2 regions of the Thermodesulfomicrobium thermophilum DSM 16697 genome follow, and region 1 is predicted to be linked to the other one. Evidence: riboswitches for the same ligand, from Rfam matches in the RefSeq annotation. Region 1 holds a riboswitch; the other holds the start of a gene.

What was found. Region 1 has a riboswitch for thiamine pyrophosphate ahead of thiC (phosphomethylpyrimidine synthase ThiC). Riboswitches for the same ligand answer to the same signal wherever they lie in the genome.
Region 2: it holds a riboswitch for thiamine pyrophosphate, as region 1 does, so the genes downstream of both, BR00_RS05665 (thiamine ABC transporter substrate-binding protein) here and thiC (phosphomethylpyrimidine synthase ThiC) in region 1, are expected to answer to the same signal.

Annotation. Positions count from the first base shown of each region.
Region 1 is NZ_JCANTW010000005.1:9,015-21,730, forward strand. Features, by position in the region: gene ispG (flavodoxin-dependent (E)-4-hydroxy-3-methylbut-2-enyl-diphosphate synthase) at 1-605, shown strand, start outside; gene BR00_RS00955 (proline--tRNA ligase) at 615-2,351, shown strand; gene xseA (exodeoxyribonuclease VII large subunit) at 2,333-3,703, shown strand; gene xseB (exodeoxyribonuclease VII small subunit) at 3,700-3,894, shown strand; gene BR00_RS00970 (polyprenyl synthetase family protein) at 3,894-4,775, shown strand; gene dxs (1-deoxy-D-xylulose-5-phosphate synthase) at 4,772-6,670, shown strand; TPP riboswitch at 6,717-6,808, shown strand; gene thiC (phosphomethylpyrimidine synthase ThiC) at 6,883-8,196, shown strand; gene thiD (bifunctional hydroxymethylpyrimidine kinase/phosphomethylpyrimidine kinase) at 8,193-9,038, shown strand; gene thiS (sulfur carrier protein ThiS) at 9,008-9,208, shown strand; gene BR00_RS00995 (thiazole synthase) at 9,208-9,987, shown strand; gene thiH (2-iminoacetate synthase ThiH) at 9,984-11,087, shown strand; gene thiF (sulfur carrier protein ThiS adenylyltransferase ThiF) at 11,084-11,692, shown strand; gene thiE (thiamine phosphate synthase) at 11,689-12,366, shown strand; partial or broken gene BR00_RS01015 (ATP-binding protein) at 12,412-12,716, opposite strand, start outside.
Region 2 is NZ_JCANTW010000012.1:414,972-431,597, forward strand. Features, by position in the region: gene BR00_RS05655 (ABC transporter ATP-binding protein) at 1-107, opposite strand, end outside; gene BR00_RS05660 (ABC transporter permease) at 104-1,741, opposite strand; gene BR00_RS05665 (thiamine ABC transporter substrate-binding protein) at 1,741-2,769, opposite strand; TPP riboswitch at 2,807-2,918, opposite strand; gene BR00_RS05670 (sensor histidine kinase) at 3,151-4,833, shown strand; gene BR00_RS05675 (response regulator) at 4,808-5,203, shown strand; gene BR00_RS05680 (sensor histidine kinase) at 5,187-6,722, shown strand; gene BR00_RS05685 (response regulator) at 6,733-7,515, shown strand; gene BR00_RS05690 (hypothetical protein) at 7,535-8,293, opposite strand; gene BR00_RS05695 (hypothetical protein) at 8,305-8,493, opposite strand; gene BR00_RS05700 (DUF4881 domain-containing protein) at 8,548-9,141, opposite strand; gene BR00_RS05705 (sulfite exporter TauE/SafE family protein) at 9,158-10,216, opposite strand; gene BR00_RS05710 (DVU0150 family protein) at 10,235-10,522, opposite strand; gene BR00_RS05715 (universal stress protein) at 10,532-10,978, opposite strand; gene BR00_RS05720 (sigma 54-interacting transcriptional regulator) at 11,138-13,621, shown strand; gene BR00_RS05725 (PEP/pyruvate-binding domain-containing protein) at 13,626-16,220, shown strand; gene BR00_RS05730 (response regulator) at 16,217-16,606, opposite strand.

The DNA.
Region 1 (12,716 bases):
TGCGCCTTTTGGAAGAGCGGGGCTTTTGCGCCATCAAGATTTCCCTCAAGTCCTCCTCGGTGCCGGTGACCGTGGCGGCCTACCGCAGGATGAGTACGCTTGTGGACTATCCCCTGCACCTTGGCGTGACCGAGGCAGGAACGCCTTTGCGCGGGGCCGTCAAATCGGCCTTGGGTATCGGCATGCTGCTCGCCGAAGGCATCGGCGACACCATCCGGGTTTCCCTGACGGGGGACCCCCTGCGGGAGATGACCGTGGCGTGGGAGATCCTCCGCTGTCTTGGGCTGCGCCGCCGGGGTCCGGAGATCGTGAGCTGCCCCACTTGCGGCCGCACGGAAATCGACCTCGAAGCGCTCGCATCCGCAGTGGAGGCGCATCTGGCCGATGTGACGGAATCGTTCACTGTGGCGGTCATGGGGTGTGTGGTCAACGGGCCGGGCGAAGCGCGGGAAGCGGATATCGGCATCGCCGGCGGCCGGGATTGCGGCATTGTCTTCAAAAAGGGCGCGGTGGTTCGGAAAGTGCGTGGCGAAGCTTTGATCCCTGCATTTTTACAGGAATTGGATCTCTTTTTGGCCGAGCGTCGAGCCTCGGAACATTGCTAAGGAGTCGTTATGCTGCAAAGTCGCCTCTACATTCCTACGCTCAAGGAAACTCCGGCGGAAGCCGAAGTGGTGAGCCACAAGCTTTTGCTGCGCGCAGGCATGATTCGCAAGATCACCTCGGGCATTTATACGTATTTGCCCCTGGGGTTGCGGTCGCTGGAGAAAATCAGCCGCATCGTGCGTGAGGAGATGAATGCCGCCGGCGCGCAGGAGATCCTCATGCCCATGGTCCAACCTGCAGATCTTTGGCAGGAAAGCGGCCGCTGGGAGCATTACGGCAAGGAACTGCTGCGCCTGCGGGACCGCCACGACCGCGACTATTGCCTCGGCCCTACCCATGAAGAGGTGGTGACCTCCTTGGTGCGGGATGAAGTGCGCTCCTACCGGCAGCTGCCCATCAATGTGTACCAGATCCAGACCAAGTTTCGGGATGAGATCCGGCCGCGCTTTGGCCTCATGCGGGGCCGTGAATTCATCATGAAGGACGCCTACTCCTTTGACCGCGACGAGGCCGGGGCCGATGCCAGCTATCAGGCCATGTACGACGCCTACACCCGCATCTTTACCCGCCTTGGTCTGCGTTTTCGGGCCGTGGCGGCGGACACGGGCTCCATTGGCGGGAGTTTCTCGCATGAGTTCATGGTGCTTGCCGAAACCGGGGAAGATACCTTGGCCGTATGCCGCCAGTGCGCGTACGCGGCCAATGTGGAGAAGGCGGAGGTTCGTATTGCTGCACGCGTTTCCGAGTTGCCTTCGTGTCCGGCCGTGGAGCCCGTGGCCACTCCGGGGGCGCGCACCGTGGAAGAAGTGGCGGCATTTTTGGGGATCTCCCCGCAGGCGGTGATCAAGACCGTGCTCATGGAGGCCGATGGGAATCTCGTGGCGGTGCTGGTGCGCGGCGACCGTGAGGCCAATGTGGTGAAGGTGAAGAACATGCTCGGCGCGGCCGCAGTGGACTTGGCCTGTCCCGAGGTGGTGGAGCGGGCCACCGGCGCGCCGGTGGGCTTTGCCGGCCCGGTGGGGCTTTCGGGCGTGCCCATCTACGTGGATCAGGAGCTCACGCTGGGCACGGATTACGTGTGCGGCGCCAACGCCGCGGATACGCATCTGCGGCATGTGGACCTGCGCCGGGATGTGGCGGCCACGGCCGTGGCGGATCTGCGTACCATCATCCCGGAAGATCCCTGTCCGGCTTGCGGCGGGGCCGTGGACCTGGTGCGGGGCATCGAGGTGGGGCACGTATTCAAGTTGGGGACCAAATACTCCGAGGCCATGCACGCCACCTTCCTCGATGAGAACGGCCGTGAGCGCCTCATGATCATGGGATGCTACGGTATCGGGGTAAGCCGGGTGCTGGCCGCGTGTATCGAGCAGAACCACGACGACGCCGGCATGATCCTGCCGCCGCCGGTGGCGCCCTTCGAAATCCATGTGCTTCCCTTGTCCGTGCGTGAAGAGGCGCCCCGTGCCTTGGCCCAGGAGATCCACGACGCCCTCACGGCCCAGGGGATCGACACCCTGCTGGACGACCGCGACGAGCGGCCTGGGGTGAAGTTTAGCGAGGCGGATCTGTTGGGTGCGCCCATGCAGGTCATCGTCGGCGCCAAGGGTCTGGCGCGGGGCGTGGTGGAGGTCAAGGACCGGCGCACCGGCGTTCGCCAGGAGTTGCCCGCGGATGCGGCGGTGCAGGCCATCCTTGCCTGGCGGGCCGAAGTGCTGGAGGGCTGGTGCACGTCTTTAGCGTAAGTGAGCTCACCTCGGCCCTGCGCTCGGTGCTGGAGGGGGAGTTCCCCTTCGTGTGGGTGCGGGGCCAGGCGGTGAACGTGAGTCGGCCGCTGTCTGGACATGTGTATTTTACCGTGCGCGACGGCGAGTCGGTGCTGCCGGTGGTGTGGTTTCGCGGCCGTCAAGGGGGTGCCGCACCAGTGGATCCGGTGACGGGCGAGGTCTTCGAGGAGGGGAGTGCGTCCCCGCAGGCACTGCTCCCGGAAGAAGGTCGGGAGACCTTGGTGGCCGGGCGCATCACCGCCTACGCCCCCCGCGGGGTGTACCAATTGGTGGCGGAAGTGGTGCAGGATGCGGGCGTGAGCTCGCTCGCCCTGGCGCTGGAGACCCTCAAGAACCAATTGGGGGCTGAGGGGCTTTTTGACGCGGCGCGCAAGCGGCCTGTGCCGCGCAATCCCCGGCGGGTGGCGGTGGTCACCGCCCCGCAGGGGGCGGCGCTGCAGGACTTTGTGCGGGTGGCAAGCACCCGCGGCCTTGGCGCGGTGATGCGTCTGTACGCCTCGCCGGTGCAGGGCGACGAGGCCCCGTCGCGCTTGCAGTACGCCTTGACTCAGGTGGCGGCGGACGCCTGGGCCGAGGTGGTGGTGCTCCTGCGCGGTGGCGGCTCCTTGGAAGACCTGTGGGCCTTCAACACCGAGATGGTGGTGCGGGCCATTGCCGCATGCCCGGTGCCGGTGGTGACCGGCGTGGGGCACGAGGTGGACACCACCCTGGCGGACCTTGCCGCGGATCTTCGCGCCGCTACCCCCACCCATGCGGCCCAGCTCTTGTGGGAAGACCGCGAGGTCTTGGCGCAGCGGCTCGACGATGCGGCCTTGGGGCTGGGGCGGGCCGTGCGCGGCCATCTGGGGCGTGCGGCGCAAGCTCTAACCATGGCGCGGGAGCGGCTTGCATGGGTGTCGCCGGCGTTGCGGGTGCAGCGCGCTGGCCTGGAGGTGGCGCGGCTTCGGCAGCGGCTGCAGCAGGCGGGCCTCGCCCGGGTGCATCGGGAACACGAGGTGCTTGCCGGTTTGGGCCGCCGTCTGGAGTCCTGGGGGACGGAGCGGGTGCGCCGGGCGGATGATGCCGTGCGCCAGGCCACGGACCACTTGGCTCGGGCAGGCGCGGCCCTTTGGGAAGGCAAGGCGCGGGAAGCCGCCGTACTTTCGGCGCGGCTTTCGGCCATGGACCCTGCCGCGCCCCTGGCGCGGGGGTTTGCCGTGGTACGGCGCAACGGGCAGGTGGTGCGCTCTGCAGGCGCGGTGCGGCCCGGGGAGCGCCTGCAGGTCGGTATGCATGACGGCGTCTTTGGCGTGGTGGTGGAGGACGTATGAGCGAGATGTATTTTGAGGAGCGTCTGGCCCGGGTGCGGGCCATCGTGGCCCGTTTGGAGGACCCGGAGGTGCCGCTGGAGGAGGGCATGCAGCTTTTTCAGGAGGGCATGCGCCTGTGCCGGCAATGCGACGAAGAACTCAAGCAGGCGCGTCTGGTGGTGGAAGAGGCCATGCGTCAGGAGGAGGCGTGATGGACGCTGCTGCCCTGAAGGATGCCCTGCGGCAGCGGGCGCGGCTGGTGGAAAACCGGCTGGTCACGCTGTTTGCAGACGGCGCAGTGCCCGGGCGCCTGCGCGAGGCCATGGAGTATTCGCTTTGTGCCGGCGGCAAGCGTCTGCGGCCGGCCTTGGTGCTGGCCTGGGCGGAGCTCGAAGGGCTGGCGGCTTCGGACGTGCTCGACTTCGCCTGCGCCCTGGAGTGCATCCACACGTACTCGCTCATCCACGACGACCTGCCCGCCATGGACAACGACGACCTGCGTCGGGGCAAACCCTCGTGCCACAAGCAGTTCGACGAGGCCACGGCCATTTTGGCAGGCGACGGTCTGCTCACGGAAGCCTTTTTTTTGATGGCCCGAACACCGCTGGACGCCTCTCGAGTGCTGGCTGCCGTGGCCGTTGTGGCCGAGGCCGCCGGTCCTCGCGGCATGGTGGGCGGCCAGATGCTGGATATGGCGCTCACCGGTGGTCGCGCCGACTTGTCCGCCCTGCAGGCCATGCACCGCAAAAAGACCGGGGCGCTCATCGCCGCAGCGTGCGTGGCGGGCGCGCTGCTTGCCGGGGGCGATACGGAGCGGGCCCAATGCTACGGGCACCATCTGGGCCTTGCGTTTCAGATCACCGATGACATCCTCGACGTGGTGGGAGATACCGCCACGTTGGGCAAGCCCGTCGGCAGCGACGAGCGCCAGGGCAAAAGCACCTATCCTGCGCTGGTGGGCATGGAGCAGAGCCGCGCCTTGGCGCAGCAGAGCATCGACCAGGCAGTGGCTGCTCTTGCCCCGTACGGCGACCATCCCCAGGCGCTGTTTTTGCGCCGTCTTGCCCAGTACCTCATGGAGCGGAGCCAATGACTGTGGAGCGATTTCCTCTCCTTGCCGCCGTGGATTCTCCGGCAGCGGTGCGCCGATTGCCGGAAAACCAGCTCACCGCCTTGGCGGCGGAGATTCGGGAGGTCATTATCCAGACCGTGGCCACCAACGGCGGCCATCTTGCCCCTTCCCTGGGCGTGGTGGAACTCACCATCGCTTTGCTGCGCGTTTTCGATCCCCTTGTGGATCGCATCGTCTGGGACGTGGGGCATCAGGCCTATGCCTACAAGCTTCTTACCGGGCGGCTGCCCCAATTCCACACCTTGCGGCAAAAGGGCGGGATCAGCGGTTTTCCGCGGCCGGACGAAAGCCCCTTCGATCACTTTGCCGTAGGGCATTCGTCCACCTCCATTTCGGCGGCCCTGGGCATGGCCGTGGCCCGGGATTTGGCCGGAAAACCCCACAAGACCGTGGCCGTCATCGGCGACGGCTCCATGACCGCCGGGCTCGCCTATGAGGGACTCAATCAGGCCGGGGGCCTCGGCCGGGACCTCATCGTGGTCCTCAATGACAATGAAATGTCCATTTCCCGCAATGTGGGGGCGTTGTCGTCCTTTCTCAGCCGCAAGCTCTCCAAACGTTGGGTGCAGCGCTTCAAGCGCGAGGTGGAAGCCGTCATGCGCCAAGTGCCGGTCATTGGCGACGACTTGGCCGAGTATGCCCGCCGCACCGAGGACTCGCTCAAGAGTTTCTTCACCCCGGGCATGCTTTTCGAGGCCTTCCGCTTTTCCTACATCGGCCCCATCCAGGGTCATGATGTGCGCATGCTCGAGCGGGTCCTGGCCCAAGCCGCCACCTTGGAAGGGCCCATCTTGGTGCACGTGCTCACCAAAAAGGGCAAAGGGTACGCCCCGGCCGAGGCCAACCCTGTGTATTTCCACGGCGTGGGATGCTTCGAGCCCGAGACCGGCATGGCGCGCAAGTTCGCCCCGTGCGCGCTTCCCAGCTATACGGATGTCTTTGGCCAGACCTTGTGCCGCTTGGCAGGAGAGGACGCACGTATCGTGGCCATCACCGCCGCCATGCCCGAAGGCACAGGACTCACCGAGTTTGCCCGGCGTTTTCCAGAGCGCTTCTTCGATGTGGGCATCTGCGAGCAGCATGCCGTGACTTTTGCCGCGGGCTTGGCCTCCCAGGGGCTGCGGCCGGTGGTGGCCATCTACTCCACCTTCCTGCAGCGCTCTTATGACCAGATCGTCCACGACGTCTGCCTGCAGAACCTGCCGGTGGTCTTGTGCCTCGACCGCGCCGGGCTGGTGGGCGAGGACGGCCCCACCCACCACGGCGTCTTCGACCTGGCCTATTTGCGCCATATCCCCAATCTGACCCTCATGGCCCCGCGCAGTGAGCCCGAGCTCCAGCGCATGCTCGTGACGGCCTTTGCCTTGGGGACCCCCGTGGCGGTGCGCTATCCCCGCGGCGTGGGCTCGGGCGAGGCGCTCGTGGACGACCCGACGCCCATTGCCGTGGGCGAGGGAGAGCTCCTGCGCCCTGGAACGGACGCGCTCGTCATCGCTGTGGGCAGCCGGGTGCTGCCGGCCCTGGCGGCGGCCCACTTTCTGGCCGAAGAGGACGGCCGGAGCGTGGCGGTGTTCGACGCCCGCTTCGTCAAGCCCCTGGCGGAACAGCAGATCGTGGCATTGGTCGCCCAGCACCGGCGCATCCTCATTGCCGAGGAGGGCTGCCTCATGGGCGGATTCGGCTCCGCGGTGCTGGAGCTTTTGGCGGACCGTGACCTTTTGCATGGCCGCCGGGTGCGGCGCCTCGGGGTGCCGGACCGCTTCGTGGGCCATGGCACCCAGGACGAGCTGCGCCATGACTTGGGCCTGACCAAGAGCGGTATCCTTTCGGCATTACGGAAATTGATGCATAATTGATTTTTTGCTTTACAGCGCATGGGGTTTGGTTCTACACGAGATCTGTGTCTATCGTTAGGGGTGGCCTTCGGGCCTGAGAGTATACCCTCTCCACCTGATCTGGGTCATACCAGCGTAGGGAAACGGTAGAAGACTTGTCGGGGCGCCATGAACTCCTTCTGGTCTTTGAGCCGCTACCCAGTCGGGTGGCGGCTCAACTTTTTGGAGGAGTAATGACCCTATTGGAAGCTGCCATCGCCGGCAAGATTACATGGGCCATGGAACAGGTGGCCCACAAGGAAGGTGTGTCCCCGGAGCGCGTGCGCCACGGCATTGCCCAGGGCCACATCGTGATCCCCCACAATACCCGTCGCGAGTTCGTCCCGGAAGGCATTGGCGCGGGCCTGACACCCAAAGTCAACGCCAATATCGGCTCTTCCCAGTCGGACGAGGACATGGATGCCGAGGTGCGCAAGCTCCGCGTCGCGGTGGAAGCGGGCGCTCACAGCGTCATGGACCTCTCCACCGGGCCGCAGCTTGCGGCCATCCGCCGGCGCATCCTTGCCGAGAGTCCGGTCATGGTGGGGGCGGTGCCCATTTACGCCGTGGCTGCGGACCTATTGGCTCAGGGGCGGGATATTCCGGACATGACCGAGGACGAGCTCTTCGCTGCCATCGAGGACCAATGCGCCCAGGGGCTCGACTATATCACCGTGCATTGCGGGGTCACCCGCCGCGCCGTGGAACTGGCCATGGATCGGGTCTGCGGCATGGTGAGCCGGGGAGGCACCATTCTCGCCCAGTGGATGACGGCCCATGGCAAGGAGAATCCGCTGCTCACCGGCTATGACCGCCTGTTGGACATCGCCCGGCGCTTTGACGTCACCTTGAGCCTTGGGGATGGGCTGCGGCCCGGGGCAGGCTGCGACGCCACCGATGCCGCCCAGGTGGAGGAGCTCATCCTCTTGGGCGAGCTTGCCCGGCGGGCGCGGGCCGCTGGTGTGCAGGCCATGATCGAGGGCCCAGGACACGTGCCTGCGGATCAGGTGGCGGCCAATGTGCTGCTGGAGAAGCGTCTGTGCCATGGCGCGCCGTTCTACGTGCTCGGGCCTTTGGTGACGGATGTGGCCCCAGGCTACGACCATCTGGTGGCCGCTATCGGCGGCACGCTTGCGGCCATGGCGGGAGCGGATTTCCTCTGTGTGGTCACTCCGGCGGAGCATTTGGGCCTGCCCGGGGAAGACGACATCCGTCAGGGAGTGGTGGCGGCGCGCATTGCGGCCCATGCCGCGGCCGTGGCCCGGGGGGTGCCGGCGGCGGTGGCCCGGGACCGCGAGATGTCCGCCTGTCGGGCGGCCTTGGATTGGGAGGGGATGTTCCGCCTGGCCCTGGATCCGGCCACGGCGCGTTCCCGGTATGCCCTGCTCCACCCAGAGGATCCTGCGTCCACATGCACCATGTGCGGTGATCTGTGCGCGGTGCGGCGTTTTGCCCAGTGCCGTCAAAGCTGCAGCGCTGCTTCGTCCGCCCAGGAGGCATCCGCATGAGCGGGCCGTCGCTGCGTCCCTATGCCACGGTGCTCGTCATCGCAGGGTCGGACTCGTGCGCCGGGGCCGGCATCCAGGCCGACCTCAAGGCCTGCGCCGCTTTGGGCGCGTATGCCCTCACCGTGATCACGGCGGTGACGGCACAAAACACCCGAGGGGTGCGGGCCGTGCATCCCGTGCCGCTGGACATGGTGGCCGCCCAAGTGGAGGCCGTGCTCGAGGACATCCCGGTGGCGGCGGTGAAGACCGGGATGCTCGCGGACCCAGCGGTGGTGGAGCTGGTGGCCGCGACTCTGGAACGCATGCCTGGGGTGCCGGTGGTGGTGGACCCGGTGATGGTGGCCCAAAGCGGCGATCGTCTGGTGTCTGAGGCTGCGGCGGCCGCTGTGCGCGAGCTGCTCCTTCCCCGCGCCTGGGTGCTCACCCCCAATCTTCCTGAGGCATCAGTACTTTTGGGCCGGGAAGTGGCGGCGGGAGATACTCGGGCCGCTCAGGACCTGCGCGCCGTGGGGCCGCGTTTCGTGCTCCTCAAGGGCGGGCACGGCACAGGGGGGGCGTGCGAAGACATCCTGGTGGGCCCGCACGGGGTGCAGCGGATGGTCGCCCCGCGTCTTTCCACCCCCAATACCCATGGCACGGGATGTACGTTGGCTTCGGCCATCGCCGCGGGGCTCGCCCAGGGCTTGGACGTGCCGGAAGCGGCCGCCCGGGCGCATGGGTATCTGCAGTGCGCTCTCACTGCTGGGGCTGAGCGGTCCTTGGGGCAGGGCGCCGGGCCGGTGGATCACTTTTGTGTATGGGAGGATCCCGCATGCAGATCGTCGTCAATGGTCGGGAGATGACCGTCGCGGCAGGGGCCACTTTGAGGCAGGTCCTGGACGACCTTGGCCTTGGGGAGGCGCCGGTGGTGGCGGAGGTGGATGGGGAGATCGTTCCCCGGGAAAATTGGCCGCGCTTTGTCCTCCAGCCGCAAAGTCGGGTGGAGGTGGTGCGTTTCGTGGGGGGCGGGTGATGATGGACGATTTTTGGGAACTCGGCGGTCGGCGTCTGACCAGCCGGCTGTTTTTGGGCACGGGCAAGTTCGGCGATGAGTCGCAGATTCCGGCGGTATGCGCGGCCGCCAAGGCCGAAGTCATCACCGTGGCCTTGCGGCGGGTGGATCTGGACGCCCCGGATGCCGGGGTGCTGGCACATGTCCCGAAGCATATGATCCTGCTGCCCAATACCTCCGGGGCGCGCAGTGCGGACGAGGCCGTGCGCCTGGCGCGCCTGGCCCGGGCCATGGGCTGCGGCAATTGGGTGAAGATCGAGATCATTCGCGACGCCCGCCATCTGCTTCCGGACAACGAGGCCACCATCCGGGCCACAGAGGTTTTGGCCCGGGAAGGCTTCGTGGTGCTGCCCTACATGAATCCGGATCTCTACGCCGCCCGCGCCTTGGTGGCCGCAGGAGCGGCGGCGGTCATGCCCTTGGGCGCGCCCATCGGCTCCAATCGGGGGCTTGCCACGCGGGAGATGATCGGCATCCTGCTGGAAGAAATCACCGAGGTCCCCATCATCGTGGACGCCGGCCTTGGTCGGCCAAGCCACGCCGCCGAGGCCATGGAGATGGGCGCTGCGGCCTGCCTGGTGAACACCGCCATCGCCACGGCCGAAGACCCGGTGGTCATGGCCCAGGCCTTTGCCTTGGGGGTTCAGGCCGGCCGTTTGGCCTATGTGTCGGGAATGCCTGCTGCCCGGTGGCAGGCCAGCGCTTCCTCGCCGCTCACCGGCTTTGTGGAGGAACTGTGAGATCCTCGTGGCAGCCCCCGCAGTTTCCGGACGCCGCTTTTGTCGCGTCGCCGGCGGCCGTATCCCGGGCCTTGGGGCAGGCCTGGCCGCGTCTCGATGCCGTGGCGGCGCTGCTTTCGCCCGCTGCCGAATCCATGCTCGAGGACATGGCCGCGGCGGCCACGGAGTGCACCTTGCGGCATTTCGGCCGGGCGCGGCTGCTGTTCACCCCTCTCTATGTGGCCAACTACTGCGAGAACCGTTGCCGCTACTGCGGTTACGCCGCCCATGTGGCCATGCCCCGGCTCAAACTCTCCTTGGAGGAGGTGGCGGCTCAAGGGGAGCGCATCGCCGCCACAGGCCTGCGGCATCTCCTCCTCCTTACGGGCGAGGCCCCGCGCCGAGCCGGGGTGGACTACATCGTGGACTGCGTACGCCTGCTGGCCCCGCGCTTTCCCGGCCTGGCCCTGGAGGTCTTCCCGTTGGCGACGGCGCAATACGGCGACGCCGTGGAGGCCGGCGCCACTGGGCTGACGCTCTATCAGGAGACCTACGACCCCGAGGTCTACCGCGCCATGCATCCCGCAGGCCCCAAGGCGGACTACGCCTGGCGTCTGGATGCTCCGGCCCGGGCCGCCCACGCTGGGATGCCTTCGATCACTTTGGGCGTGCTCTTGGGGCTTGCCTCCTGGCGGCAGGACGTGCTCGCCCTGGTGGCCCATGCCCGGTATCTGCTGGAACGTTTTCCCGGGGTGGAGATCGGGGTGTCGTTGCCGCGCCTGCGTCCCCATGCCGGCGGCTTTGCCGCCCCGCATCCGGTCACGGACCGGCAGTTCGTCCAGGCCATTTTGGCCTTGCGCCTGGCGCTGCCCTGTGCGGGGATCACCCTTTCCACCCGTGAGTCCCCCCGCCTGCGTGACGGTTTGGTGGGGCTGGCGGTGACCAAGCTCTCGGCCGGGGTGCGCACGTCCGTGGGCGAGGTGGAGGGCAGCGAACAATTCGCCATCAGCGACACGCGCTCCGTGGCCGAAGTGGTTGCCATGCTGCGCAGCCGGGGGATGCAGCCGGTGTTCAAGGATTGGCAGCCGCTTGCGAGCGCGGCAACGTCGAGGGCCGCATGAGCTGGACGCCTCCGGCCCTTGCGCCGCATGCCCTGGAGCGTTTGGCTCAGGCCCGAGTCCTCGTGGTGGGCCTGGGGGGGCTCGGGGCGCACGTGGCGTTGCTCCTGGCCCGAAGCGGGGTGGGCCACTTGGTGTTGGCGGACGCAGACCGGGTGGAGGCCGTAAACCTCTCCCGCCAGCCGTATTTTCCTGAGCATGTGGGGCGGCTCAAGGCCATGGCCTTGGGAGAGATGCTGCGGCGGATCCGGCCGCAGATGGGGGTGACCTTGGTGCCGCGGTTCGTGGCGCCGGATGCGCTCCCCCGTCTTGCTGCGGGCTGTACGGCGGTGGTGGAGGCTGTGGACGACGCCGCCACCAAGGCGGCCCTGGTGGAGGCGGCCTTGGCGGCTGGGCATCGGGTGGTGAGCGCCTCAGGCATCGGCGGCGTGGGGGCGGGGCTTTCGGTGCGGCGATTGGGGCGGCTGGTGGTGGTGGGCGACGAATGCACGCCCTGCGCAGGCGCTACCCCGCCTCTTGCCCCCCGGGTCACTGCCGCGGCGGCCTTGCAGGCGGACGTGGTTGTGGGATGGATCGTGGACGACTGTGCCAGGGAGGATTGGTCATGAGCGGACGAGAAAAGGTGCTGGAGCAGATTCACTCCGGCGGGCTGTACTGTATCACGGCGCTTCCCCTCTCGCAGGGGCGCAGCACTGTGGCGGTGGTGGCCGCCATGTTGGAAGGCGGGGCGCGCATCATCCAGTACCGGGAAAAGCGGGTCCCGCGTCTTCAAGCGTACCAGGAATGCGTGGCCATTCGGCGCATGACGCGGGCCTTGGGCGCGGCCTTCATCGTCAACGACCATTGTGATTTGGCCTTGGCGGTGGATGCCGACGGCGTGCACGTGGGACAGGACGACATGCCGGTGGAGGTGGTGCGCCGCTTGGTGGGCCCCCGCATGGCCATTGGCCTTTCCACCCATGGGCCGGCCCAGGCTACGGCGGCGCTCTTTCTGCCCGTGGACTACATCGGCGTGGGGCCGGTGTTTCCCACCAGCACCAAGGAGGACGTGTGCGCCCCCGTGGGGTTGGATGCCGTGCGCCACGCCGCCACCCAGGCGCTTCCCTTTGTGGCCATCGGTGGTATTTCCCGACACAACCTCGCTCAGGTAGTGGCGGCCGGGGCTCGCACCATTGCCATGGTGAGCGAGGTGGTCACTGCCCCGGACATTGCAGCGCGGGTGCGGGAAGTGGAAGAGTTGCTGGCGGCATCTTCCAACGCCGGGGGCTTGGCGCAGTCGTAGTTTTGGGCCTCCGGCCTGTTGCTGGTGGGTGCTGGCGGGATCGAATCACTCTGGGTGGCAGCAAGCCCCGGGTGCCACCTCCCATCCCACGATCTGGCGCCGGCTTGCGCTGAATTCCACGCCGACTTGCAGGAGCTTTTCCACCTCCGGTGCGGCGTAGTCCTTGGCTCGAAGCTGGGCCAGGGCCTCGCCGGTGGGGGCGTCGCCTTCTACCACCTTGAACTCGAAGAGCCATACGGTAGATCCAGCGCGCAGCATGAGGTCCAGCCGGCCCTGCAGCGAGGTGTCCTCGGCGACCATGGGAAGCCCCAGGCTCGCCAGGTGGCTGTAGAACACGCTGGCGAAATAGC
Region 2 (16,626 bases), on a different contig from region 1:
GGTCCGAGCACCGCCAGGGTGGCGTTGGGAGGAAGTTCGAGATCAAGGGGCGCAAGCTCCCAAGCAGCAAAGCGTTTGGCGATGTGTTGCAGACGCAGGATGCTCATGGGTGGGCCTTATGGGACGCGCCGACCCAGAGGCGCTGGGCCACGAGTCCCAAGACTGCGCACGTGGCAAGGAGGATGGTGGCCAGGGCCAAGGCCTGGGCGTGGTTGGTGGTGCCGGGCAAGCTCAGGGAACGATAGATGGCTACGGGCAAAGTGGGGGTGGTGGGGCGCACGAGAAAAAGGCTCGCCCCGAACTCTCCCAGGCTTACGGCCAGGCTCACGGTGGTGGCCATGGCCAGGGGGCGGGCAAGCAGCGGGAGCGTGATACGGCCGAGAATCTGTCTGGGGCTCGCCCCCAGGGTGGCGGCGGCCTCGCCCAACTGCGGGGAAATAGCCTCCAGGGCCGGCTGCAGGGTGCGCAGCACCAAGGGCAAGGCCACCAGGGCGTGGGCCACGGGGATGACCCACGAAGCGGTGCGGGCGTCCCACCAGGGCGTGCGCAGGGCAAGCAGCAGCCCCAAACCCAAGGTGGCGGCAGAGGTGGTCATGGGGAGCATGCACACGGTCTCGATGGCGGTGCGCAGTCGGCTGCGCCGGGCCCCGAGGGCAGCGGCAAGCCCCAAGGGGACGGCCAGGGCCGTGGCCAGGGCGGCGTAGCGCAGGGAGTAGGCGAGGGAAACGATGGGGGCAGTTCCTAGGGCCGATTGGCGGGGGTCCTGGGCAAGGAGGCGGTAGGCCTCCAGGCTCCAGGCGTTTTGGACGCGGAAGGATTCTAGTATCAGCGCTACGAGGGGGAGGATGAGCCCGGCAAAAAGAATGGCACCGCAAAGGATCCCTGCCCCCTGTACGGTCCGGGGAAGTTGCCGCCACGCCGTGGGGGGTGCTTGGCCGTGGAGCGGCACGCTGCGGGCACTGACGCTTGCCAAGGCAAAGAAGAGCGCGCTGCAGCCCAACTGCAGCACGGCCAGGATCCCCGCTCGAGGGAGATCCAACTGCTGCATGGTGGCCTGGTAGATGGCTACCTCTATGGTTGCGAACCGCCCTCCACCGAGAAGGAGCACCACCCCGAAGGAGCTGAAGCACAAAGCAAAGACCGTGATGGCCGAAGCGAGGATCCCCGGGGCGAGCAGGGGGAGGTGGACGCGGAAGAAGATGGTTATGGGCGGCGCCCCCAAGGTGGCGGCGGCGTGTGCGGCGCTTTGCGGGATGCGCGCCCAAAGGCCGGCCATGATACGCGCGGCGAGCCCCAGGTTATAAAATACGTGTGCCCCGAGTATGGCCGCCATGCCGGGGGTCTCGGCGGCGCCGAAGACCGGGGCCGTGAGCCGGCCCAGAAACGAGGTGGGGTCTGCGAGCACGGCAAAGGCCGTGGCCACCACCACGGTAGGGAGCACGAAGGGGAGCAGGAGGAGCATGGAGGCAAGCCCTTGTCCCGGAAACTGTACCCGGGAGAGGAAAAAGGCCGCGGGCAGGGCAAGGACGACGCTTATGCCGCTGGAAAGAAGGGCCTGGAAGGTGGTCCAAGAGAGCACCTGATGGACGGCAGGGTCGCGCAGCACCACGGCCGCTGCCTGCCAGCCTCCTTGGGCGAAACTCACCGAGAGGATGGCCGCCAGCGGATGGGCAAAAAAGAGGGCGAGAAAGATGAGGGGCGCCCAGGCGGGGGGCGCCACCCATGGCAGGTGTGGGCGCATCACGGGGTCATGATGCGGTTCCAGCGGGTAATCCAGGCTTCGCGGTGCGCCGCGATGCGCTCCGGCGTGATCCACGCCGGGCTTTCGGCCATGCGGGCATGGCGCGTGAAGACCTCGGGGAGGCGGACGTCGTGCACTGCGGGGAAGACGAACATCTGCAGGGGGATGTCTTCCTGAAAGGCGTCGGAGAGCATGAAGTCGATCCACCGGCGGGCGAGCTCGGGGTGCTTGGTCCCTTTGAGGATGCCGGCGAACTCCACCTGCCGGAAGGCTGCTCCGGGTGTGAGCACGGCGGCAGTGGGCGCTTCTGCGGTGGCGTTTTTGCCGAAGTAGACTTCCGCCGCAGGGCTGGTGGCGTAGCTGACCACGATGGGACGCTGCCCCTTGGACGCGGCGGTGAAGTCTCCCCAATAGGCGTCTTTCCAGCCCGGACGCACCAACACTCCGCCGGTCTTGAGTCTTTCCCAAAAGGCAAAGGCCTCGTCCTCACCGAAACGGGCGATGGTGGTGAGCAGGAACGCCAACCCCGGAGAGGAAGTGGCGGGATTTTCCACCACCAGCAGGCGCGCATACTCGGGGCGCATGAGGTCCATGATGTCTTGGGGAGGCGTCATGCCCTGGGCGGCGAACCAGGCGCGGTCATAGTTGAGGCAGACATCGCCGAAGTCGATGGGAGTCACCCGGTGTTCAGGATCCAGCACGAGTTCCGGCCGCACCCGGGCCAGGGCCGGGGAGCGGTAGGGTTCAAAAAGGTCTTCTTTGAGGGCGCGGCTCAGAAAAGTGTTGTCGACCCCAAAGAGCACGTCGGCCAGCGGGGCGTGCTTGGTGAGGATGGCCTGGTTGAGGGTCAGTCCGGCATCGCCGCCTTGGAGAAAGCGCACGGTGCAGTTGTGCTCCGCCTCGAAACGGGCGACTGTCTCCTTGCTGATGCTGAAGCTGTCGTGGACGAGGACGGTGAGTTCCTCGGCCGTGGCACGGATGGGAAGCGCGCCAAGCACCAAGACCAATGCGCATACGAGACGACACATGGAAACCTCCGAGGCATGAAGAAGGATGCAGGCGCACTCGGAAGGGGGAGGCAATCCCTGCGCCGGCATGACCCGGATCAGGTTCGTCGGTCGGCTCCAAAATGGGGGCCCTCTCAGCCCGGCTCCACCGGACTCCCGAATGCACGCTCCGGTTACGGAGCCGGGCGGTCGGGGTCAAGCCATTGGCTTTGTGCTATCGCCAAGACCCCTCGGTCCCCTGGGCAACGCAGTAGACGCCGGGTGTCTTTGTGTCTTTCCCACGGGAGGCAACGATTCCGTGCCTCGTTGCTTTTGGAGTTTTCTTGGAGCCTTCATGGGGCTGTGGCATATCCTGTGCAATTTTTGCGACATCCCGACGCGTATTCAAGGAGGAGAGACCAGATGCTCCCGAGTCCTTCGCTCCGAAAATCCATTATTGGCACTGTTTTGCTTTTTTCTTTTGTCCCCTTGTTTCTTTTGGGGTGGGTGGTTTATGGGATGTTTGCGTCTACCTATCACGCAAAGGTGCGTGACAATCTCGCTATCTTTGCAGAGGATAAGCGCAATGCTATCGATTTGTTTTTGCGCGATCAGGTGGCTCAGTTGCGTGTTGCTGCGCAAAGCCATAGCCTGGCCCAACTTTCTTCTCAGGAGTTCATGGATCGGCTGCTTTCCATCATGCAGCAAGGAACTCAAACTATAGTTGATTTGGGACTCATTGATGACGAAGGGAACCACGTGGTGTACAGCGGGCCTTATAATCTTCGTTCCATAAATTATAAAAATGAAGAATGGTTTAAAATAGTCCGTGTTCGTAAGCTATATATTAGCGATGTATTTAGTGGATTTCGTGGTTTTCCACATATTATTGTTGCTGTTTCCAAGCAGGAGAATGGTCGGGAATGGATTTTGCGAGCAACAATAAATTCTGAAATATTTGATTCATTTGTTCGCCTTATTCAGATAGGAAAAAAAGGAGATGCATATATTATTAATAGGAAAGGTGAGATTCAGACAAATCCGAGATTTCCAGGAAAAGATATCCAAGTGATCCGTCCGTTGATAGATAGTAAGTTTTCTGGTGTTCGCATTCATGAAGGAATAATGCATGGTAATGCTGTTTATATCGCTGGCATATGGTTGCAGGAGAAAGAATGGCTTGTAGTGATCGAGGAGGATAAGCACAGCGAGCTGGAACCACTGTTACGTACCCGTACGTTGACTATTCTCGTCAGCGCTGGTGGCCTGCTGTGTGTGCTCCTTGGAATTTTGATGGTAAGTCGAATGATTGTGGTCCATCAGGAACGCCAAGAGCGGGAGCAGGCGCGCCTCAACGAGGAGCTGGTGCAGTCGAGCAAGATGGCTGCCTTAGGGAAGCTTGCCGCTGGTGTGGCCCACGAAGTCAACAATCCTTTGGCGGTGATCCGTGAGCAAGCAGGGTGGATTCGTGATCTTTTGGAAGAGGAAGACATCCAGTCAAGTCCCAATTTTCAAGAACTCAGAGACGCAGTCATCAAGATAGAACAACATGTTGAGCGGGCAGGAAGTGTTGTCCACCGAATGCTTGGCTTTGCAAGACGCATGGAACCGGTACGATTTGATGTGTCTATAAAAGATCTCTTGCGAGAGACGGTTGTCTTTTTGGAAAATGAGATGCATTTCCGTAATATTCAATTAAAATGGGATATAGAAGAAGATCTTCCGTTGGTAGAGACTGACCCATCTCAGCTCCAACAAGTGATTCTGAATATTGTGGACAATGCGATTGACGCCATTGGCAAGAACGGGACTATTACCCTTGGCGCTGCCTATGACGCCCAAAGCGGTTGTGTCTGCATGCGTATTCGGGATGATGGGCCGGGTATGGATAAGGACGTTCAGGCGCGCGTCTTCGATCCTTTCTTTACTACCAAGCAGGTGGGCGAAGGGACTGGCCTTGGGCTTTCCATCAGTTATTCTATTGTCACCCGGTTGGGCGGCACCATCCGCTTTGTCTCCCAGCCGGGTGAAGGAACGGAATTCATCATTTGCCTGCCCGTGCGCAGGGGGAGTAAGGCCGATGACCGTCACCTCGGTGAAAAATGAAATTTCCGTGCTCGTGGTGGACGATGAGCAGGATTTTGTGGACGCTCTTGTGAAGCGCCTGGCTCGCCGCGGCTTTGCGACCCAGGGTGCGCTCAGCGGTGCAGAGGCCCTCAAGACCCTAGAGCGGCAGCCCGTTCATGTGGTGGTCCTCGATATCCTCATGCCAGGCATGGATGGCCTTGAGACGTTACGGTATATCAAAGAAAACTATCCTCGGGTGCAGGTGGTCCTGCTTTCAGGACATGGTGGTGAGGAACTCGGGGTGCGGGGCATGGCCTATGGGGCGTTTGCCTACCTTCTCAAGCCCGTGCCGCTTGCTCGACTCGTGGATACGGTGATCCAAGCAGCAGAATATGCGCCCGTTGCCTGAACTCTTTGCTTGGGCCCGCGGGGTCCAAGGGCGTTTGATTGCGGTTATCGTTGGTCCGCCTTTAGTGCCGGTGCTTTTAGCGTTGGGCTGCGCCCTGGTGTGGGGTGTAGGAGTCGTCCACCATGCCCATCAGGAAGTGGTGCGCCAGCGGGCGACCACAGTGGCTCGCGTCGTGGAGCAATGGGTACGTCAGACCTTGGAGGTTGCTCAGGTCGTTCCTGTGGAGCGCATGCGTGCGTGGGGGATCTTGGCCGTAGGTCAGGTGAATAATGCTGGAGAGGCGCGTTTTCAGGGAGGGGTATTGGCCCCGGAAGCGGCATTGGCCGCAGCTCGCGACGTGTTCGCTCAGCAAGGGTCCCTGGTGGCCGCTCCCCTGCAAACCCAACCCGTTGCTGGCGTGGTGGTGGGGATTCGTCGCGGAGACGGCCTCCTATGGGTCTATCTCGAGGCAAACGCTCTGGGTCGTTGGCTCGATCTTGCCCGACAAAAGCGCGAGCATGTGGTCCTCCAGGTCTCAGGGGGGCGCGTGGAGCGGGGAGATGCCCCTCAAGAAGGATGGGAAATGGCCAGGGTTGGAGTCCCAGGGCTCCCCTGGCAGGTGGAAGTGGCCGCGCCGCAAGAGTGGGGCCTTTTTGTGGAGCGGTGGCTCGGGCTTTTTTTGGCAGCGGTTTTGGTGGCTGGCGGGGTGCTGGTGGTGGGGGTCGCCTTGCGCACGAGTAGTGCGGTGACGCGGCTTTTGGCCCAGTATCGCACCGAGCAGGAGAGTTTGCGCGAGGCCCTTTCCCGAGCTGAGCTTTTGGCCCAGTTGGGGACCATGGCTGCCGGTTTTGCCCATGAAATCAATAATCCCTTGCAGGTCATGAAGAGTGAGCATGCCTATATGCGCATGCTTTTGGAACAACTGCGCGCGGTTTGTCCCGATGCCTCAAGGCCAGGAGAGGAGCTTTTGGAAAGCATGAGCCAACTCGAGGGACAGATCCAACGCTGTAGTCGCATTACCCACGCCATCTTGGGGTTTGGTCGTCTTTCTTCTGGCGCAGAGTCCCGGGTGGTGGATTTGTGTCGTTTTGTGCCGGAAGTGGTTTCCACCTTTCATTCCATGGCCGAGGGTATGGGCGCCCAGTTGGAGACTTCCGTTCTGCCCGAGCCAGTCATAGTACGCCTCGATCCCGCCAAACTCCAGCAAGTGCTTGCCAATCTTATCGTCAACGCCTTGCATGCCGTGGAAGGCCGGGGGCCCCAGTCGCAGGTGACGGTACGGGTGAAAGTTGCCGAAAACGGCGAGGAGGCGTGCATCGTGGTGGAGGACAACGGGTGTGGCATTGCGCCTGAGCACCACGAAGCCATTTTTACCCCGTTTTTTACCACCAAGGCTCCGGACCGGGGAACAGGTCTAGGGCTGCCCATTTGCCATGCCCTGGTGCAGGCCATGGGCGGGCGTATAGACTTTTCCAGTGAGCTTGGCCGGGGTACGCGTTTTACCGTAACATTGCCTCGTCTTCCCCTTATCCGTTCGTAAGGAGAATGCCATGGAAGAGCGCCAGCGCAGTCATGTATTGCTCGTGGATGATGAGATTGCCTTTACCAGGGTGTTGGCCAAGGTTTTGGAGCACCAGGGATTTGTGACCTCTTCGGCTGCCAGCGCTGGGGAAGCTTTGGAGTTTTTGCAGATGGTCGAGCCGGATGTTATCGTCCTTGATGTGCGGATGCCGGGACTCTCCGGGGTGGATGCCTTACCGCGCATTCGAGCGGTATGCCCTCGGGCGCCGGTCATCTTGCTCACAGGTCACGCCACCTTGGAAGATGCGGCCAGGGCGGTGGAACAGGGGGCCTTTGATGTGCTTCACAAACCTTGTGACACGGCGCTCCTCGTGACCCGCTTGCGAGAGGCCGTGCAAACCTCCCGCGGTCGCAATCTCCATGCTGGAGACATCCTTATGCCAGTGGACCAGTGTTTGGTGGCGGCGCCGTCCTGGAGCGTGGGACAAACCTTGGGGGCCTTAGAGCACTGGTCAGAAGATACTGTCGTCTTGCTGATGGAAGACGGCGCTCTTCAGGGCATTTGGGACTCCGGTCTTTGGGTGAAGGCCTTGGCGAGCCGACCTTGGCGGATCTTGTGGCGGGATCCTGTGGCCAGTGTCTGCTGCGCGCCGTCATGGGTGGATGCGCATTGTACCCTGGTGGAAACCGCAGCCCAGGTGACTCTCCATGGGATCGTGGCCGTGGGGATGGCTGGAAGCTTGGTGGGGGTTGTCGGCCCTCAGCAACTCCGCGCGGCGGCAGTGCGATGGCGATGGGGCCAGGGAGCATGAACCCCGATTGGGCAGGGCATTATTGCGGCGAGGGGCGGGCGAGGAGCACCACCCCCCGCACCCCTGGGTAGGATGCCTGGGCGTGGTCTTCCCACACATTCACCACCTGGGCATACCCCACTGCTTCTCCACTTGGCAGGACAACGGCGAGGCGGGTCTCTGGAGTGAGTCCGTGGCGGCTTCCCCAAGGCACAGTGAGCCGACCACGGCGATCAATGGTGGTCTCCGCGAAGTTTTGCAGCGCAAGCAGCTTCTCGAGGGTCGAGGAGAGACGGTAGATGGCAATCGCCGCGACACCCCCGCACGTGGCCAGTATGGCGGCTATCAGGTAGGGGTGCACGCCAAGGGTGCGGATGAGGACGCTTGGGGCAAGGCGCTGTGCATGCGCGGCGGAGGAGACCACGCGAATGTGAAATTCTTGGGCGGGAGCGCCCGGGAAGAGGACGGATGCCGTGAAATTTCCCTCAGGGGTAGTCTCTGGGGCGGTAATGGTCCCCAGCCATTGGTTACCGCCGAGGTAGTATCCCGTCTGTTGGCCGCGTAAGGTCAAAGAGAGGGGCGGCTGGGTATGGATTCTGGCCAGGGACGTGGCGTTGGCTGGAACCCAGCCGGAGATGGGGACGCTTTCCCCTGCAATGATCACGAGTTGCGAAGCATCCTGCCTGGCCATGTGCTGGAGTCCATCCGCCACCGCCCCAAGGGCCAGAAGAAAAAAGAGGGAAGCGATGCATCCCAGGATGCGACGTTGAGTGAAGAGTTGCTGGATGCGAGGACTCATGCCTCTTTCCCCTACACAAGGCGGCGCCGTAGGAAAAAGAACGCCACGAGGGTTGGCAGCAGGAGCCCAAAGAATGTCTTCATGAAGGTGGGAGTAAATGTGTCCGGGTTCAGATGTGCCTGGTACATGGCGATACAGAGATAGCCCAAAACCAGGACGTCCAGGGTGACGACGAACCACCAAGGGGAAGAGGATTTCATGATGGCCTCCGTGGGCAAGGGCAGGGGGGCATGCCCCCCTGCCGTGGGTTGACGTTACTTTTTGTAGATGTCCGTTTGGGTGATATTCATGAGTCGCAGTGCCTGGCCTGGCTGCTTGTAGTACACCCGAATCTCGTCACCGGCCTGCCATACGGTCTGGGGGCGTTGGATGTCCGCCTCTGCTACTTCGATGGTCACCAGGGTCTTTTGTCTGCTGGAATAAATGGTCACGGTCCGTTTGGCGGCGTCCACTATAGGGAATTTCTTGCCCGCCACCAATGGGTGATCTTTGGTGATTTCTGTCTGCTTATCCACCAGCTTGAAGGGGATGTGGACAAAGTTTTGGATCGCAGCGTCGAAGATCACCACTTCGTTCTTTTCCGTGTCTAGTTTCATGCGCCCGCCGGGGCGAGGTTCTGGGCCCATTTCTGCGGGATCCGCGGGGATTTTGAAAGTGATGGGAGGCAGGTGGGTATAATCAGGTTTGCCTTGTACCGCGGATGTGTCTCGGATGATGGTGACCTCGCCTTTGGACTTGTCATAGGCCACGGTGCGGCCTTGTTCCACCTTTCCTTCTTCCAGGCATCCGGTCACGAGAAACAGGCTTGCCGCCACGACGAAGAATGCAATACGGTGTAGTATTTTCATGGTTTCCTCCCTCTGCTTAGCTCACAACACCACGTTTTTTGGCAGCAAGCTCCGCCTTAGCTCCCTGGACCATGCGCACGAAGATATAGAGCGACATGGCTGCTACCAAGCCATTGACCAGGATGGTGGCTGAGATGTCCATTGTATGCTTGGTAGATGGGACTGCAGCGCCAACGAGTTTCATGACAATGGATACGGCGCAGCCGATGACCGCCCACCCGAATACATATCGGATACCGTATCCATGGATGTATTTGGTCGCTACCGCCCCTACCTGGGCACCCATGGAAGCGCCGATGAGCATGATAATAGCGGCAACAAGCTCGGTGCGTCCTTTGTAGGTATAGGAAGCTGCTCCATAGAGACCGGAGATCATGACTTCAAAGAGGTCGGTGCCTACTGCTACGTGCGTGGGACATCCCAGAAGATAGATGAGGGAGGGCATGCGGATCAGTCCACCGCCGATGCCGAGGATGCCAGCCAACCACCCGGTGAAAAAAGAGACCGCGATAGGCAGCCACGCAGAGCAATAGATGCCTGCGACATTGAGGTGTACCATGGGAGGAATTTTGATTTTATGCAGGGTCTTATGCCATTCCACGCCCACGGCTTCTTCGGGATCGCGACCTAAGCGCCGGGCTTCTTCTTCGCGCTTTTTCTTCTTGTGGACGTCGTAAAAGACGAGCCAGGCGATGAACGCCAAAAGTACCAAGTAGATGTAGCGGACGACTTTATCCACCAAGCCTAACCGCTCGAGCCACATGATCATTTGGGCGCCTACCTCGAACCCGCCTACGGTGCCTACGAGCATGATAATGCCGAGCTTGTAGTCGACGTTGCCGAACTTGCCGTGCCGCATGGTGGAAACCAACGATTTGCCGGCCATATGCGCGATGTCGGTGCCGATGGCAAAGGCCATGGGGAAACCTAAGATATTGAGCCCAGGTGTCACCATCCATGCGCCGCCCATGCCAAAGAAACCACCGATAATTCCCACTCCCACACCGAGGATGATGAGTCCGGGCCAGAAAATATCCACGCCGGCAATAGGCATGTGTACGTAAAGCCAATCCATATACATCCTCCTTTGATTTTAGTGGCCGCCGTGGCCGCGCTTCGTAAGATCAATACCGATGTGTGCCATGATAAAGTCGGCAATGGTACCAAATATAACGCCTACTACTGGAATTATGATGACAGTGACGATAGTGAAATAGAGGTGACTTTCGTTGTAGAGCGTCGCCCACCAATGGGAGATGCCGCTGGTCCAGCGGGTGTCGGCAACGATCACGATGGACGATCCTCCACCTCCTGCAGCCAATGCGGTAACTGGAAGTACAAGAAACAGAAATGCAAGAATAGGGAAAATGAAACGTCGCATATATCCTCCTTAGGGGTTACGAACCACCAACACAGAACACGGGGCATGGGAAACCACTTTGCCTGCTACGCTGCCCAACACGAAGCGGTCGATGCCGCGTTTGGATCGGCTCCCCATGACGATGAAGTCCACCTGACGCTCTTCAGCCACGCGCAGGATGGCGTCCGCCGGGGATGGGCTTTGGCATACTTCTACCTGAGGGATGAGTCCCGCAGCCTTGGCATGTTGCGCGTAGTCCTCCGCCTTGGCTTGCGTCTCTTCAAGGAGCTTGGTCTGCACCTGGGCGGCGTGGGCATAATCGCCGATGTCGGAGAAATCTTCCGCCACCATCAAGAGGACCAGCTCTGCTTCCGAGGCCTTCGCCTGGTGGATGGCTTCTTCCAGCACCGATGGAGCTTGGCTGGAGAGGTCCAGTGGAACCAAGATGGTTTTGATGGGCTTCCTTTTCCATTCCATACGTTTCCTCCTCAAGAAGGTTTGGGGGTTGTGCTTGTGCAAGAAGTATCAAGCTTTGTGCCTTCGCTGATAAGTCACTTTTTTTGTTGATTGTTTTTTATGTCGCGGGTCTTGCCTTGGCGGGATTTTTGCGTGACTATTTGCGCATCGGAGGGTGGTATGCGTCTCTTTTCGCTTTCCAATATCGTTGCCCGTCGTCCCCGGCGACCCAGCCGGTTTGCGCATTGGAGTGTGCGTCGCAAATTGGCCGCGGCGGTGTTTCCGGTAGTATTGGGTGTTTTGGCGATAAGCGGTGCCCTACTCATGCGCTCGACCCACTATTTCGTGGGAATGGCTGTAGAGCGGGTGACGCTGCTGTCCACCTTGGCGCAAGCCGACGCCGTGGCCGGGGTGTTCGCCACTTCGGTTCGATTGGCGGAACGCGCTTTTGCCGAGGCCGAACCGTCGTCTCAGGTTTTGCAGCAATTTTTGCGCGATGCGCGAATTGTGCTTGGCAATGGCGTGGTGGTGGAAGCGGCCCTGGCCGCCAGGCCTCCGCAGACCAGCGCCTTGGTGGTGGCCGACTCCCAGGGGGAACCTCTCGAGGTCCCCTTGCGCTGGGTCGCGCATATTCGCAATTCGCCGCTACCCGCGGATGCCGCTGGCTTGGCCCCAGGGATGCGACAATGGTTGGGGGTTGTCGATACGGTCTACCCCATTGAGTTGCGGGGGGCTGATAACCAGCCGGTGCATTGGGAGGTAGTGCGGTGGGCCATGGGGCTTCCCGACGGCGCGGTGTTGGTGGTTGGCGTAAGTCTGCGTGCCGTGCGCAATCTCCTTGCTCGGTACCATGGGGCGGATTCTCCCTTGGCTGGTTTCACGCGCACCCCAGGGCTGCGTTATTCCGTGCTCTTGGATCTTCAAGGCTGGATGTATTTGGAGGCCAGAGGTGATGTCTCTCCCCTTGCCCCACTGGATGTGGATGATGTGCGTTTCGGGTTTCAGGGGATTCAGGGGCGCGGGGCGTTGGAGGTGGCTTTTCGTCCTGGGTCGGAGTTTGAGAGTTATTGGGCGGTGGTGGCGGATCTTCAAGAGGGGCGGCATGGGGTGGTACGCTCGTTATGGTCACGCCGGGTAGGGAGCTCCGAAGGGGCTATCGTGGTGGGGTATGCGCCGGTGCGTTTTGCGGAAGATCCTGGGCAGCCGCCTCGGGTCGTGGCTGGCTTGGTGTATGTGGACCGCAGTCTGCTCGTGGCGCGCGCCGGTGAACAGCAGCTGTGGCTGATGCTGGGAGTAGGAGTGCTCACCATTGGCGTTCTCTCTTTGGTGCTTTGGGCCGTGGGCGCGGTCATCACCAGACCTCTTTTGCGTCTTGCAGAAGACGTGCGGGACTTGCAGGCCGGGAAATATGAGGAGTTGCCTCTGGAGCCGGAAATGGATCAGGAAACCGTTTTGTTGCGCCAGACCATCGGAGCGCTCATCCACAGCCTCCGCTGCAAGGATGCTGAAATCGTGCGCCGCGACAAGATGATGGAAAGTTTGCAGGCACGGGAGCCTGTGGCGTTGGAACTGCCGCCTGGCGACGGTATGGGCGTGGGGCTGGTGGGGATCAGCGCGGCAGTGGAACAACTGCGCGGGGTCATCGCCAAGGCCGCGGCTACGGACGCCGATGTGCTCATTGTGGGCGAGACCGGTACGGGCAAGGAGCTGGTGGCCCATGCCATTCATGAGTGCAGTCGTCGAAGCCTTGGTCCGTACATCACCATCAATTGTGGGGCGTTGGATGAAAACCTCCTCATGGACGCCTTGTTTGGCCACGTCAAAGGCGCCTTTTCCGAGGCCAAAGGTGAGCGCCAAGGGGCGTTTTTGGCGGCCAATGGTGGTACCCTCCTGTTGGATGAGCTCGGCAATGCCTCCATGCGCGTGCAGCAGGCGCTTTTGCGCGCCCTTTCCGCCCGTAAGATCCAGCCCCTGGGCAGTGACCGTGAGATCCCCTTCGATACCCGTGTCATCGCTGCCACCAACGCCAATTTGGAGGACATGGTACGTCAAGGTCTTTTCCGAGAAGACCTCTACTTTCGCCTTCAGGTACTCACCATTGCCACGCCGTCTCTGCGGCAGCGCAAGGAGGACATTCCCCTTTTGGCTGCCCATTTCCTGCAGGCGGCCTGCGAGGCTTCTGGCCGATCACCGGTGCTTCTGAGCCGCGGCGCCGTGGCGAAGCTGATGGCCTATGACTGGCCGGGGAATATCCGCGAACTGAAAAATTGTATTTTGCGCGTAGCGGCCTTCGTGGAGACCGGGGTGATTCAAGCCGAAGATCTTCTGCTGGGCAATGGATTGGGTACCGGCGAGGGGGCTGCCAGCGCCCCGCCGCTGGTGGCCAAGTCCCCCGAGAAGTCCGTCCCGCCTGCCGAGGGTACTGTCCGACCTCGGGAAGCCCTGACCCCTCGTCAGCAACGCGGATTGGAATATCTGCGTACCCATGGATCCATGACCCGGCAGCAATATGAATCCTTGTTTGAGGAACGCATTGCGTCGCGCACCGCCCTTTATGATCTCAAGGAGCTGGTGCGCAAAGGATATGCCGTACTCGAAGGCAAAGGGCCATCGACGCGCTACGTGCTCGCAGAAGACCGCGAGTCCCAACACAGAGGAGGATAATGGTATGGCGGGCAGTGTTTTGGATGGGTTGCGCGCGTTGTGGCAATGGGCGAGGGGTCGCGGTGCATCTTCGCGGCCCACAGAGGTGGATGGCTCCTTCAAGGAGAAATACCAGGCCTTTTTGCAGCTTTTGGAGAGCAATACCGAGCTGTTGCGCATCATCGCCGAGATGGAAGATGTCCTTGAACAGGGGCGGTCTTTCGGGCCTGGGGTGCCGCGCACCTGGGCCAGCCGGACGGTCTTTCATGCCTTGCGCATGCTGCGGAGCTTCGAGACCCTTGCGGGTCGCCCTGAGCCGGAATTGCACCGTCGTCTGCTCTCGCTTCAGGAGAGCATGGAGGCACTGGCCCAGGCAATGACCGGACCTCCTTCGGGACCGTGGATTCTCGCTGTGGAGGAGATCCATGACTTCCCAGCCTCCTTGGTCGGCGGTAAAGCCGCAACTATGGGGGCTTTGGTCCGGGCGGGTTTTTCCGTGCCGCGGGGGTTTGTGGTGACCACTGCGGCCTGCGCGGCGGTGCTCCAGCAAAGCGAAAGTTGGTCTGAGATCCAGCACTGGCTTTTGACGGTGGATCCCCATGTTCCCACAACGGTGCGGCAGGCTTCGGAGGCGCTCAAGCAGGTGGTTCAAACCGTCGCCTTCCCCCCGGAGCTTGGAGAACAAATGGCGCAGGCCATGGAGGCGTTGGCGCGTCAGTGTGGAATCGAGCTGGAGCATCTTCGTGTGGCGGTGCGTTCCAGCGCCGAGGGCGAGGACGGCGACTATTCCTTTGCCGGTCAGTACCACACCGTGTTGGGAGTGGGGGTGGACGGCATAGAGGAGGCCTACCGAGAGGTCCTCGCTAGTCTTTTTACCCCTGAGGCCATTGTGTATCGGGCGGCCTTGGGCATGGATTCGGTGGCCATGGCCGTGCTCGTCCAGGAAATGATCCCCGCCCGAGCTGCCGGGGTACTGTTTACCCGCGACCCCCGCTCGGGCGGAAGTCCGTATCTTTTGCTGGAGGCCGCGTTGGGTTTGGGCGTGGCTGTGGTGGACGGTTTGGTGGTGCCGGATCGTTGGGTTTTGGAGCGCACCGATGCGGATGTGGTCGTGACCGAGGTCCAGCCTGGCGACAAGGCGTTTACTGTGGTCCCCGTTCCGGGCGGCATCAAGCACTGCCCGCTGCCGGAAACCCAGCGTCGGAGCCTTTGCCTGGATACGGCTACCGTTCTTGCCTTGGGCCGTCTTGGCGAAGCGCTGGAGCGTTTTGGAGGCGGGCCGCAGGATGTGGAGTGGGTGGTGCGTGACAATGGCGATATTGTTATTGTCCAGAGTCGGCCTTTGGGATGCGTCCCGCAAGCGCAGGAAGAGGATTTCGTTTTGCAGGCGCCGGTGCTTGTGAGCGGCGGCGAGCCTGCCTATGCTGGCATCGGCGCTGGTCCGGTATTCGTGGTGCACGATGCCCACGACCTCGACGTGTTTCCCCAGGGCGCCGTGCTGGTGGCCAGCCACTCGTCGCCAGAGTATCTTTTTGCCTTGCCCAAGGCTGCGGCTGTGGTCACCGAGTTCGGCAGTGTCACTGGCCACATGGCGTCGCTGTGCCGGGAATTTCATGTCCCTTCACTGGTGGGGGTCCCCGGTGCCCTCGCGGCTTTGCGTCCCGGAGAGGAGGTGACGGTGGATGCCCGCACCCGGCGGGTCTATGCAGGTCGTCTGGAGGCGATGGTGGCTGGGGGTCGTGCTGCAGAGGCGGGGCCACGTCGTCGTGGCAGCGCGTACGCCATGGCTCGATCCCTGTACGACCTCGTCGTACCTTTGCGGCTGGTGGATCCCAAATCTCCCCAGTTTGCTCCTCAGGGGTGCCACACCATCCATGACATCATGCGCTATCTCCACGAGCACTCCTATGCGGAGATGTTTCGCTTGAGCGATTTGGTGGCTGATCACCAGGGGGCCACTTTACGGCTCAATGCCCCCACTGGTCTTGATCTCCACATTATTGATTTGGGCGGCGCCCTTGCCCCGAAAGCAGGGCAGGAAGGATGGGTGCGGCTTGAAGATGTGCTATCGCGGCCTTTTGCTGCGTTGCTGCAAGGTTTGGTGCTCGGCGAAGCGGCCTTGCGCCAGCCGCGGCCGGTGCATGTTGGAGGGCTGCTTTCCGTACTGCGTGAGCAGGCGCTGGGCGGCGCTCGTCCGGGGGAAGATCGCTTTGGGGAAAAGAGCTATGCCATTGTGTCCGATAAATATCTCAATTTTAGCTCCCGCGTGGGCTATCACTACGGGGTACTGGATTGCTATTGCGGCAATACGGTGAATAAAAATTATATTTCGTTTGTCTTCAAGGGCGGGGCTGCTGACGACGTCAAACGCAGCCGCCGGGCCCGGGCCATTGCTGCCATTTTGGCTCGGCTGCATTTTCGGGTGGAAACCGTGGCGGATCAAAGTTTTGCCCGCTTCCATAAGGCCAGCGCCGAGGTCATTGCCGATCGACTGGTGCATGTGGGACGATTGCTCCAATTTACCCGGCAGGCAGACATGCTCATGGTCAATGAAGCATGTGTGGACGCTATGGTGGAAAGTTTTCTGCGAGGTGATGCGTACTTTCAATGCCCTGTTTAGGGTGTTGTCGTGGTGCGCATGCGGTCCACTGCCTGATGGACGGCACTGAGGAGTTCTTCAAAGGAGCATGGTTTGAGGAGGAATTCTGCAGCGCCGTCTTGGAGAGAGCGGCTTGCAGCCTGGATATCGCCATGGCCGGTGAGGATGATGACTTGGGTTGCCGGGGCGCAGGCGCGTAGGTGGGGGAGGATGTCGAGTCCGCTCGGGCCAGGCATCTTGATGTCGAGGATCACCACGTCGAAGGGGCCGGCGTCTTCGAGACGGCAGAGGGCCTCAGGGCCGTTGGCGGCGGTGACCACGTCGAGACCTTTGGCAGTAAAGAGTTTGGCCATGAGCTGGCGGAAGCGGTCTTCATCATCGACGATGAGTATACGAATGGGAGACATAGAGGTCCATCCTTGGTACG